3 regions of the Brevibacillus sp. WF146 genome follow, and region 2 is predicted to be linked to each of the others. Evidence: riboswitches for the same ligand, from Rfam matches in the RefSeq annotation. Region 2 holds a riboswitch; each other region holds the start of a gene.
The links. Region 2 has a riboswitch for S-adenosylmethionine ahead of A6764_RS05770 (sugar ABC transporter substrate-binding protein). Riboswitches for the same ligand answer to the same signal wherever they lie in the genome.
Positions count from the first base shown of each region.

Region 1 (4,147 bases), 130 kb from region 2:
ATACCCCGCTTCTGACCCTCGACGGCGACAACCGCATCATTCGTGCGAATCAAGCGGCACGGCGCATACTGGGAAAGGATTGCGTGGGCAAGGAATTCCGAGAGAAAAAGGGGTTCGTAATCGAATCCATCGTGGACCATACGCGCAAAATCTGGCGGTCTGTTGCGGTGCTCACGAAGGATGCGGCCAGACAGCCGCTGCACACATTTGAGCGGATAGCGGGCTCTTGTCCCAGTCTGCAGAGCGCCAAGGCGCTGGCACAAAAAGTGGCGGAAACGGATCTGTCCGTTCTTCTCTTGGGCGAAACGGGAACGGGCAAAGAACTGTTTGCCCAATCCATTCATTCCGCCAGTTTGCGAGCGCGGCATCCGTTTATTGCCGTCAACTGCAGCGCCATTCCGGAAACGATCATCGAAAGCGAACTGTTCGGATACGAGGGAGGTGCCTTCACGGGAGCGAAAGCCGAGGGGAATATCGGGAAAATCGAAGCGGCGCATCAGGGAACGCTGTTTTTGGACGAGATCGGCGACATGTCCCTCCGTGCCCAGGCGGCGCTGCTCCGCGTCCTGCAGGAGAAAGTGGTTACCCCGGTGGGCAGTGTGAAAAGCAAACCGGTCGATGTCCGCATCATCGCGGCAACAAACAAGGACCTGCGGGAAGAGATCAAGGCGAATCGATTCCGGGCCGACCTCTACTACCGATTGAAAGGAATTCAGATAACCCTGCCGCCGCTTCGCAAGCGGAGCGATGTGATTGAGCTGGCGGAACATCTTCTCCGGACGATGAGCGGCTCTGCTGCGATCACACTTTCCGCGGAAGCACAGACAAAGCTGCGTGCCTATTCGTGGCCGGGAAACGTACGGGAGCTGTACAGCGTGTTAAACCAGGCGGTCTTCTTGGCGGAAGGGAATTCGATCGGTCCCGAACATCTTCAGTTTGAAACGGAAGAACGGGAGGAGGAACATCAACAAAAGGTTCCTTCCTTACCGGTTTTGGAAAAAGAGGCGATCGAGCAGTCGCTTCGATTGGCCCGCTGGAATATCAGCAAGGCAGCCCGAATGCTTCAGATCAGCCGCAATACGCTCTATCGCAAAATGCAGGAGTACAAGATCTTTCAACCGTAGCGATTCGGCCAAGGACTGTTCGTGGATCGCTTCGGCGACTCGCTCGGGGGACCAAGGAGAGGCGGCTTTCCGCCTCTTTCGTTCGTTTTGCGACCTGATTCGATTCGTTTTGACAATTTTCAATACATAGCGACAATAAACGATAAAGTCATTGACAGACACCTGCGGACACGTTATAATCCAACTAATCAAATCGGAATTGCACTTACAACTGGATAGGATGATCTCTTATGAAGAGAGGTGGAGGGACTGGCCCTGTGAAGCCTCGGCAACCTAAACGAACATTTGTGGTGCCAAATCCAACGGATCGATTCCGCTAGGTTCGATTCCGAAAGATAAGAGAGGTATTTACGCAGCAGGCGGCTTGCTGCCCTTACCTCTTCTTTGTAAGAGGTTTTTTTATTGAAAGGAGAGGATGCGTTCACATCGACGCCGTTGTTTTCCCATCATGCATTCATACATCGTTTCATCGGAGAAAAGGAGAGAAGACCATCATGAAAAAAACGCGTTTCTTGTTGATCATGCTGCTTGTGATCGCCACGCTGCTTTCCGCCTGCGGAGGAAACAAGTCGGACAATTCGGCCGCACCGGCTGGGGAAAAAACAACGATCAAAGTGGGCGTCACCGCCGGCCCGCACGAACAAATCCTCAACAAGGTAAAGGAAGTGGCCAAAAAAGAAGGATTGGACATCGAAGTCGTCGTGTTCAACGACTACGTTCTTCCCAATCAGGCGCTGGATAAAGGAAACATTGACGTAAACAGCTTTCAAACCATTCCGTTTTTAGAGAAATTTAACGAAGATCACAAAACTCATATTGTCGAAATTGGCAAAACCGTCACCTTCCCGATGGGGATTTACTCCACCAAGTACAAGAAGGTGGAGGACATCCCGGAAGGCGGCACGGTCGGCATCCAAAACGACCCGACCAACCGGGCGCGCGCCCTGCAGCTCTATCAGGCCGCGGGATTGATCAAGCTGAAAGACGGCGTCGGCAACAAAGCAACGCCGCAGGACATCATCGAAAACCCGAAAAAGCTGGTCTTTAAAGAACTGGAGGCGGCACTGCTCGCCCGGACGCTGAAAAGCCTGGACGCGGCAAGCATCAACACCAACTTTGCGATGGAAGCGGGGTACAACCCGAAAAAAGACGCGATTTTTGCCGAAGGGCCGGACTCCCCGTACGTCAACATTCTCGCCGTAAACGAGAAGGACAAGGACAACCCTGTCTATCAAAAACTGGTCAAGATCTACCGCTCGGAGGAAGTCAAGAAGTTCATCGAGGAAGAGTTTTCCGGATCGGTGCTCCCTTCTTGGTAAGGAGGGAAACGTCCCAACAGGGAGGAGCATGGGCAGATGATACAGCTAACGAATATTCACAAGACGTACAAGGTTGGCAGCAAACAGGTGGAAGCACTGAAAGGCGTAACGCTCCACGTCAACAAAGGCGAAATTTTCGGCGTGATCGGGTTCAGCGGAGCAGGGAAAAGCACCCTGCTCCGAACGATCAACCTGCTGGAAAAGCCGACAAGCGGATCGGTCGTGGTCAACGGGCAGGACATGCTGAAGCTGTCCGAGAAGGAACTGCGCCACGCCCGCAAAAAGATCGGCGTCATTTTTCAGCACTTTAACCTGCTGTCGTCGTACAACGTTTTTGACAACGTCGCCGAAATTCTCAGGATGAATCGGGTGCCGAAAGAGCAGATTCGAAAAAAAGTGGAGGAACTGCTGCGCCTGGTAGGGTTGGAAGACAAGGCGAGCGCCTACCCCTCCCAATTGTCGGGCGGGCAGAAACAGCGGGTGGGGATAGCCCGGGCGCTTGCCATGGATCCGGAAATCCTGCTGTGCGACGAGGCGACCTCGGCGCTTGACCCGCAAACCACGGAGTCGATTCTTGACCTGCTTTTGGACATCAACCAAAAGTTTAACCTGACGATTGTGCTGATCACCCACGAGATGCAGGTGATCAAAAAAATCTGCGACCGCGTGGCCATTATGGAAAACGGGGTCATCATCGAGCAGGGAACGGTATTGGATGTCTTCAGCAATCCGCAGCAGCCGACGACGCGCAACTTTATCAAGACGGTCTTTGATGACCAGGTCCCGAAAGAGATGCTGGCCAAAATCAAGAACGCCGGTCCCAGCGCGTACATCCTGCGCGTCGCGTTCCGCGGAGATGCGGCCCTCGATCCCGTTCTGGGAACGCTTGCCTCCCGCTATCCGGTCAGGACAAACCTGCTGTACGGGTCGATCAGCTCGATAAAAGGAACCGCGCTCGGCATCCTGCTGCTGCATATTTCCGGTGAAGAAAAAGCGGTGCAGGAGGGAATCGCTTATCTGCGCGAGTCCGTGTACCGGGTGGATGTCGTATCGCAAGAGGAGGTGGGGAGATAATGGATCGACTGGTGGAACTGCTGCCGCTGTTTTATCAATCTTTTGAAGAAACGGTGATCATGGTCGGGATCTCCTTGTTCATCTCCACACTGCTGGGCATTCCGCTGGGGGTGCTGCTGGTCATTACCCGTCCGGATCACCTTGCCCCCAACAAGTGGGTCTATCACAGTCTCAACGTCATCATCAACGTGATTCGCTCGCTTCCCTTCATCATTTTGATGGTGGCGATCATCCCGTTCACAGAGTTTGTCGTCGGCACCTCCATCGGGGTTGAGGGCGCGATCGTGCCGCTTATCGTGTATACCACGCCGTATATCGCCCGCCTGATGGAAACGGCGCTGCTCGAAGTGGACCGGGGCGTGATTGAGGCGTATCAGGCAATGGGCGCTTCCCGCTCGCAAATCATTTTCCGCATCATGATTCGCGAAGCCAGACCGGGCATTGTCTTGTGTCTGACCATCGCGACCATCGGCCTGATCGGGGCGACGGCGATGGCGGGAGCGGTTGGCGCGGGCGGTCTGGGTGATTTGGCGCTGCGCTACGGCTATCAGCAGTGGGATATCGAAGTGATGATCATGACGGTCATCATTCTGATCTGCCTGGTGCAGGCAATCCAATCGCTCGGCAACT
Region 1 covers NZ_CP109943.1:1,058,663-1,062,809, forward strand. The annotation lists gene A6764_RS05155 (sigma-54-dependent Fis family transcriptional regulator) at 1-1,124, shown strand, start outside; SAM riboswitch class I at 1,350-1,466, shown strand; gene A6764_RS05160 (MetQ/NlpA family ABC transporter substrate-binding protein) at 1,619-2,443, shown strand; gene A6764_RS05165 (methionine ABC transporter ATP-binding protein) at 2,480-3,517, shown strand; gene A6764_RS05170 (methionine ABC transporter permease) at 3,517-4,147, shown strand, end outside.
Region 1: linked by a shared signal. The riboswitch ahead of A6764_RS05160 (MetQ/NlpA family ABC transporter substrate-binding protein) and the one ahead of A6764_RS05770 (sugar ABC transporter substrate-binding protein) in region 2 are both predicted to bind S-adenosylmethionine.

Region 2 (4,147 bases):
TCGGCTCGTCGAAGAGGAAAACGCTGGCCGTGGTCAACAGCCACTTGCCGATCGCCACTTTCTGCTGGTTGCCGCCGGACAGGCTGCCCGTCCGCTGGTCCAGCCCGGCCGTCTTGATGCCCAGCCGCTCCACGAGGGACTGGGCCGCCTCCCGCTCCGCCCTGTCCGAAAGAAAGCCTCCCCGCGCAAACGCCCGCAGGTGGGCCAGCGTCAGGTTGTGCTTCACCGGCTCCTCCACCAGAATGCCCTGCAGCCGCCGCTCTTCGGGAATCAGCGCGATGCCGTTCTGGATCGCTTCGCCCGGATGGCGGAGGCGCAGGGTCCGCCCCCGCAGCCGGATCTCGCCGCCGTCCAGCCGGTCAGCGCCGAACAGGGCGCGGGACACCTCTGTCTTGCCGGCGCCCACCAGTCCCACCACCGCGACGATCTCCCCCTGCCGCACCTGGACGTCAAACCGCTTCACCTTGTGGCCGATCCGCAGTTCTCTCACTTCCAGCAGCACCTCGCCCGCGCGTCCCGTCCGGTCGTCCGCCCGATTGGCTTCGCGTCGGCCCAGCATCGCCGACACCGCTTCTTCCGGACTGGTCTGGTCCGTCCGCTTTTCCCACACTCGACTGCCGTCCCGCAGCACGGTGATGCGGTCAGCGATGGCGAACACCTCCGGCAGCCGGTGGGAGATGTAGACGATCCCCACCCCGGCCGCCTTCAGGCTGGCGATCAGCTCGAACAGCGCCGCCGCTTCCGTCAGGCTGAGCGGCGCGGTCGGCTCGTCAAAGATGACGAAGCGGACGTCCTGGGCCACGGCGCGGGCCAGCAGCACCAACTGCTTTTCTGCCAGCGTCAGCTCCTCCGCCTTTGCCTTCAGCGGCAGGGAAAAACCGCACCGGTTGAGAATCTGTTGGGCCCGCTCCACCGTCCGCTTCGGCGAATGCCACCAGCCGCCGGCGGAGACGGATTGGTCCAGGAGGATGTTTTCCGCGACGCTCAGGGAGGGAATCAGCCCCGTGTCCACTTCCTGCTGCACGAGGTGGATGCCGGCCCGCTTGGCATCCCGCGGTCCGGCGACCGCAAGCTCGCGGCCGTCGATCAGAATGCTGCCGGCCGTCGCCTGCTCTGCGCCGGAGAGAATTTTCATCAGCGTGCTTTTGCCCGCTCCGTTGGCTCCGAGGATGGCGTGCACCTCCCCGCCGCGCACGGTGAAATCCACCCCGCGCAGGGCGTACACTCCGCCGTACTGCTTGACGATCCCCTTCATTTCCAAAACAGAGGCCGTCATCTCGCATCCCTCCCTGATCTGTCCGTTCCTGTCACTTGTGCTTAGCCTCCAGCGCGGCCATCCACGGCGAGACGGCGGCGTCGCTACGTCCCCACCCGCTCACGTATTGAGCCAGTTCGGACATGTTGACCGGTTTGTCCGGCAGTTTGTCCTGGCTGACCAGATGCGGATCGAGCGAGAAGTACTTGGGCGTGTGTTCGCCGGCGATCTTTTGGTAGAGGAAGCGGCTCTGCACCCGTCCGATGTCGGCCGGATCGGTCGCCGCCGACGCTTTCCATGGACTGTCCTTCTCCTGGATGAGCTGCAGGTCTTCGTCGGACAAGTCGATGCCGAACACCTTGATCTCCGTCCGTCCCGCCGCCTTGATCGCCCGCGTAGCCCCTTTGGCGAATTCGTCCCACGGCGCCCACACGGCGGCGATGTCGCCTTTGTTCGGGTACTTTTTCAGGATCGCATCCATCTGCGCCTGGGTGTCCAGCGCCGTGTTCGGGGTGGCCGAACCGAAGCGGGCGATCTCCTTGATGTTGGGGTAGCGCTTGAGAAAAATCTCGTAGACGCGGTTGCGCTTTTCCATCGGCGCAAAACCGCCCACCCAGATGTAGACGATGTTGCCTTTCCCGTCGATGGATTGGGCCAGGTTTTTCAGCCCCTGCCAGGCCAGGCTGTAGTCGTCCTGGTCAATCACGGTGACGCCGTCCACCTGGTCCAGGTCGTTGTCGAACGCGACGACGGGAATCCCCGCCTTGACCGCCCGCTCCACGCCCGGCTGAAGCGCTTCCGCACGGCCGTGGTTGATCAGGATCCCGTCCACTTTTTGGTTGACTGCGGTGTCGAGGTGGGCCGCCATTTTGCCCAGGTCGCCGTCCGCGTTGTAGACGACCAGCTCGCCGCCGAATTTGCTCACCTGCTCTTTGACTCCCTGCAGGTACTGGGCGGAAAACGTCCCGATGGAGAACTCGCTGACCAGAGCGATTTTCAACGGTTTGTCCACTGCCGCCGGAATGGCCGCCGAGGTAGACGCCGCCGGTGATGCGGCTGCCGGCTGCTGCGGCGCGGCCGCCGGCTGGGACGACTGTGACGTGGCGGACTGGGCAGACGGCGCCGGCGGCTGTTCACTGGTGCAGCCCGTCAGCAAAAGAGCCGCGACGAGACTGGCTGTCATCCATTTTTTCATCGTTTTCATCTGGTACATCCCCCCGTATGAGTGCGTGAAAAATGATGGCATGGACGGAAAAACCGGAAAAAACAAACGCCTCTTTCCCTGAGGAAAGAGGCGCGGTTCGCTCGCTCACCTCTCATCTCTCAGGAAACATTCCTGCAGGAGTTAGCACCGTGCCGCAAGAGCCGCATGCTCTTGACAGTCGGTTGCCGGGCGTCATCGGGCCAGTCCCTCAGCCTGCTCTGGATAAGAAGGCATGTGTAATTCCAAGTTTTCCACTATGCTTTTGATGATGAGGACATCATACATCGAAGCCGGCGGCTCCGTCAATCCCGTTTTTGGAAGTTTCTCAGAAATATTTGATACTGTAAGCGATTTCCAAAAACGGATGGAACGGCATGTGCTCCTTTCATCGAGAATGAAAATCTTTATTGACGCGTACGAGATGCCCCTTTATTATCAGGAGAGGAGATCGTTTTGATAATGATTATCATTATTTTGATGATAGAAAGGAGGAGGCTCCGTGCCGCTGCGCCTCTTGCTCGCCCTGTTTCTGGCGCTGCTTCTGCCCGCATCCGCCTTCGCCTATTCCTACGGCGACCCGAACAAGGAAGACCTCGCGGAGAGCTTCAAGGAGATCGCGGCCAAGCTGGAACAGACTCCGGAAGACTGGAACGGCGCCCACCAGGCGTTTCTCAGCCGCAAAAACGAGATCGCCCTGGAGTTTGGCCAACAGACCGCCCAGACACTGGAAGCGAACTTTTCTCAACAAAACAAGGATCTCGTCCTGCACAACTACAAAGCGCTGCTGGTGAAGAACATCGACCGCCGGTTGACAAACGCCGAGCAGCAGTTTGACGACTACGCCAAGGCAAAGCTGCTTTTGGCCAAAGGCAGAGGGACCCTCAACGTGCTCGCCCCGTACATCAGTGACAGCGCTTCTAAAACGGCGTTCGCCGCTTTCGACAAAGCGCTGGCCGCGCTGGGCAATCCCGGCCTGTTCGGTGTGGGGACCGTGCCTTCCGACAAGAACGAATTCCAGAAGCAGACCAAACTGATTCGCTCCACGCTCCAGCCGCTGTTTCCGTGGAAAGGGGGAACGGCAGCTGCCGCCGCCGGCTCCCAAACGTCCGCCCCAACGGCTTCATCGCCGCAGACCGCACCGGCGGGGAAGCCTGCATCAACTGCCCAGCCGTCCTCCGGCTCCCCGGCCGGCACGAAAACGAAGGCAAGCGCTTCGTCCCCTTCCGGCCCGCAGCCGTCCGCTGCCGCTTCCGGCCAACAAACGCCGGCGTCCGGCAGCCTTCCTGCGCAGACGGACGCTTCCCCCGCCGCCCCGGGACAATCCCCCGGGCAGGGAGAATCGGCCGCACAGGCGTCTGCCAATCCAGCCGGCGGACAGACAGACGGCCAGACCGCGAAACCGGCGCCCGCCGGAGAAGGCGCTCAACCGGCTCCGTCCAAAGTAAATCCGGTGGTCACCGCTTCCCTCATGGGCGGTCTGATTATTGTTTTCGGCGGCTTGTTCTGGCTCGCCAAACGAAAGAAATGGATCTAAGTTCATACATGACAAGGAGTGACTGTTCCATGCGAAAATTTGCCGTCGCCTCGATCGCTGCAGCCCTGCTGCTCAACCCTGCCGCCGCTTTTGCCGACACCGGCGCCTCCCAACCGGCCGCTTACGCCGCATTCAGTCTGACCGCGGACACCTC
Region 2 covers NZ_CP109943.1:1,184,049-1,188,195, reverse strand. The annotation lists gene A6764_RS05775 (sugar ABC transporter ATP-binding protein) at 1-1,276, opposite strand, end outside; gene A6764_RS05770 (sugar ABC transporter substrate-binding protein) at 1,308-2,450, opposite strand; SAM riboswitch class I at 2,569-2,688, opposite strand; gene A6764_RS05765 (hypothetical protein) at 2,959-3,993, shown strand; gene A6764_RS05760 (copper amine oxidase N-terminal domain-containing protein) at 4,023-4,147, shown strand, end outside.

Region 3 (4,147 bases), 780 kb from region 2:
ATGGCCTGCAGCAGCTCCGACTGGCCGTTGCCCGAGACCCCGGCGATTCCGACGATTTCCCCGTGGTGCACGGTAAAAGCAACGCCGTCCACGATCGTCTGCCTGTCGCGAACGGTCAGGTTTTCCACCTGCAGGAGCGGCCCGCCGGCCAGGCTCACCCGCTCGCTCAATGGCTGCAGCTCGCGGCCCACCATCAGCCGGGCCAGTTCGTCCACGCTGGTCTCCTGCCGGGAAACGGTCCCGGTCACCCGGCCGCCGCGCAGCACCGTGATCCGGTCGGCCACCTCCATCACTTCCTTGAGCTTGTGCGTGATCAGGATGACGCTCTTGCCGCTCTCCGCCAGGTGGCGTATCGTCTGCAGCAGTTCCTTTACCTCCAGCGGCGTCAGGACGGCGGTCGGCTCGTCCAGTACGATGATGTCCGCTCCCTGGTACAGCACCTTGAGAATCTCCACGCGCTGCTGTTCCCCGACCGAGCATTGGGATACCCGGGCGGTCACGTCGATCGGGATGCGGTAGCGCTCGCTGAGGGCCCGCACCGCCTCCACCGCTTCCTTGCGCCGGAACAGGCCGGCGCGCTGCGGTTCATAGCCGATGACGATGTTCTCCGCCACGCTGAAATCGGCAAACAGCATGAAGTGCTGGTGCACCATCCCGATGCCGTGTTTGATCGCGTCGTCGGGGCCGCGAAAGACCACCGGCCGGCCGTTCAGCACGATCTCCCCGGACGTGGGCTGTTCCATGCCGTACAGCATCCGCATCAGGGTGGTTTTGCCGGCGCCGTTCTCCCCGACGATGGCGTGGACTTCGCCGGCCCGCAGGGTGAACGACACATTGTCGTTGGCCGTAAAATCGCCGTACCTTTTCGTCATGTTACGCATTTCCAGACGGTACGCCATCCCGTTCTTCCCTCCTTTTTCCTGTTGGCCCGTTGCAACAGGAAACCGACTACCACAGTAGTCGGTCGCCGTCTCGTTTACTGCTGCAGCGGATCGGGCACCTTGCGCGTACCCGCCACGATCTCGTCCTTGATCGCTTTCACCTTGTTGACGATCTCTTCGCCGATGAACTGATGGAGCGGCGTCTTGCTCTCGCGCGTGACGTAGGTGACGCCGACGCCGTCTTCCTTCAGGCCGTACGTTTGCACGCCTGGTTTCAGGCTGCCGTTTACAAACGCCTTTACCGTTTCGTAAGCGGCCGTGTCGGTTCCTTTCAACTGGGACAGGACGATGTGTTCCGGATCGATGCCGGTGCGGTCGACGTCCTGGCCGGAGGTGTAGAAGCCTTTTTCCTTGGCCGCTTCAAACACGCCCAGGTCGCCTACGGCAGCGGCCCCGTAGATGAAGTCGGCTCCCTTGTTTGCCTGCAGCAGGGCCAGCTCCTTGGCTTTCGCCGGGTCGTTGAAGCTGCCGACGTAGTTGACGAAGACCTCTGCCTTCGGATTGGTCGCTTTCAGTCCTTCCTGGAAGCCGACCGTCCACTTTTTCAGAAGCGGAATGTCCATCGCCGCGACGATGCCCACCTTGTTGGTCTTGGTCGCCAGGCCGGCCGCCGCTCCCATCAGGTAGGCGGCTTCATGCTCGCGAAAGACCACGCTGCGGACGTTCGGCAGGTCCACGACGGTATCGATGATTGCAAACATGCGGTCCGGGTTTTCCGCCGCCACTTTTTTCAGCGCGTCCTCCGATTCAAACGACGACGTAATGATCAAATCGTAATTCTCCGCCACGGCCGCGCGGATGTTCTCCTCGATGGCGGCGTGGTCGGTCGACTCGATGGTTTTCACATCGACGCCAAATTCCTGCGCTGCTTTCTTGGCTCCCTCGTCCATCTGCTGGAAGAACGGGTTGACTCCGATCTTCTCCGGAAGAACCAGCGCAACCCGCTTCTTCGCGCCGCCATCCTGGCCCCCGGCTTGTCCCTTGTCCTCCGGTGCGCCGCCACCCGCCGCACATCCGGCGGCCAGTACGGCAAACGTCATCAATGCCAACAGGTACTTTTTCATGCTGCTCTCTCCTATCCAGTGACAAAAGTTTCGATTTTGCGATTCTCATACCGGTAATTTACAGGTTTTTATCAAAAATATCAAGAAAAAACACGAATATTTTGCTATAGAAACACAAGAACGTTCGACTTATTCCCCCTTTTTTTCCACAAGAGGCACTTCCATGGAAACCCTGCTGACGGTATGAAAAAAACTCTTCCCGGAGGAAGAGTTTGCCAATTATCGCCAACCTCTTCCTCATCTGTCAAAACCCACGGGTTTTGCAGGAATTGGCACCTTTCTGTACCGGGGTACAGTGGTTGCCGGGCTTCATCGGGCCAGTCCCTCCGCCTCTCTTGATAAGGTAAGGTGAATCCGCTATCCAGTTGTAATGTCTCTTATTCTAGCAAAAGGAAAGCAAAATGCAAATGATTTTTTTGTCATTTCGAAACATTACGTTTGTTGGTCCCGAAACGACTGCTGCAGTTTGCGCGACAGCGCGTTCAGCTCGCCCAGCTCCTCCGTGATTTCCCGCACCTTCTGATGCTGGTTTTCCGCCGTGGCGAACAGCTCTTCCAGATTGGCCACCGATTGTTCCGTCACGGCCGTAATCGTCGACATCTCGGCGGCCACCTCTCCGGAGCGCAGCTTCACCCTGTCCATGCTGGAGCGCACGTGCTCGACGGCCTGCAAAAACGATTCCATCCCGGCCCGAACCGCCTCGATGGAGGTGACGGTCTGAACGGCCAGCTCCTGTCCCTTGGCCACCGACGTTTCCCCGTTGCTCATGTGGCGCACGGCGTTTTCGCTCTCCTGGTGCAGCGACTGCAGGATTTCGGCAATCTCCTGGGTGGCTGTGGCGCTTTGCTCGGCCAGCTTTCGCACCTCGTCGGCCACCACGGCGAAGCCGCGTCCGTGTTCCCCGGCCCGGGCCGATTCGATCGCCGCGTTGAGCGCCAGCAGGTTGGTCTGGGTCGCGATCTGGTTGATCGTCTGCACGATCTCCTCCACCCGGTTGGCCTGCCGGTTCAGCTCGCGGATGGTGGACGAGGCCACGTTGACCGCCTGCACGATCTGCTCCATCTGCCGCGACAGCTCGTTCATCATGCCGATGCTGTCGGTGAGGCGGCGGTTGTTCTGATCGGCCTCCGCCTTCATCGCGTTGGCCTGCTCGTTGACCGCCACGATCTCGTGGTCGATCGACTGGACTTCCTCCTCGATCTTCACCGTGGAGTTGGCCTGTGCCTCCATCCCCGTCGCCACTTCGCGGAACGCGATCATCATCTCGTCCGTGTTCCGTTTGGTCGTCTCCGCGTGCTCATGCACGTGCTCCGACGTGCGGTCGAGCTGTTCCGTCACCAGTCGGATGTGGCCCAACAGCTCCGCCAGCCGCTGTTCCTTTTCCTCCGCTTCCCGCCGCGCCGCCTCCGCTTTGCTCAGCGAGGCTTGTCCGGCCAGACACAGGTAGGTCAAGCCGGCGATCATCAGCACAACGGACACGAGGTGCAGGATCAGGTTGACCTCCGTCCGGCCTTCGTCGAACATGTCGTAGAAACCGGTGTAAAACCCGACAAACGTCGCCGCGATCTGGACAATCCCGGCGGAGACGACCAGCTTCCAGTCCAGATAGGCCGCGAGGAAGCCGAGCACGATGAAGGAAAGGAACGCCGTCTCCGGGTAAGACGTAAAGTGGTCGAACGCGATGGAGTAATACATAAAGCCGATCGCCACCAGGTAGCGAATCACGTAACTGCCTTTGCGGATGAAGTAGTACGGCGAAACGATCAGCGTCACCAGCAGGCCCAGCGATGTCAGCTTCCAGAAGTTCACGCCCTCCTGATACGCGATCCATCCGGCCAGCCACAGATGATTCCAGAGAATAAAGATCATGAAGCCTTCTTTGTTGGTCAAGGTGTTGCGGACCAATTGAAACATGGTCTGAAGCATAAGTTCCTCCTTTACCTCCCGTGTGTCTGGATACAGCTCTCTTTTGTCATTATATCCTGAAAAATCTTCCAAATACTATCGGGTACATGGAAAACATGTGAAAAAAGTTCTAACGCGCCCGTAGTGCTGCCGGACCAGAAGGGGTTCCGCAATGACCGTTTGGCCCCCTTGCGAATAGGCTGATGCAGGGAACGCATTTTTCAGGAAGGGAGCGGG
Region 3 covers NZ_CP109943.1:407,947-412,093, reverse strand. The annotation lists gene A6764_RS02155 (ABC transporter ATP-binding protein) at 1-899, opposite strand, end outside; gene A6764_RS02150 (BMP family lipoprotein) at 977-2,005, opposite strand; SAM riboswitch class I at 2,240-2,350, opposite strand; gene A6764_RS02145 (methyl-accepting chemotaxis protein) at 2,438-3,919, opposite strand.
Region 3: linked by a shared signal. The riboswitch ahead of A6764_RS02150 (BMP family lipoprotein) and the one ahead of A6764_RS05770 (sugar ABC transporter substrate-binding protein) in region 2 are both predicted to bind S-adenosylmethionine.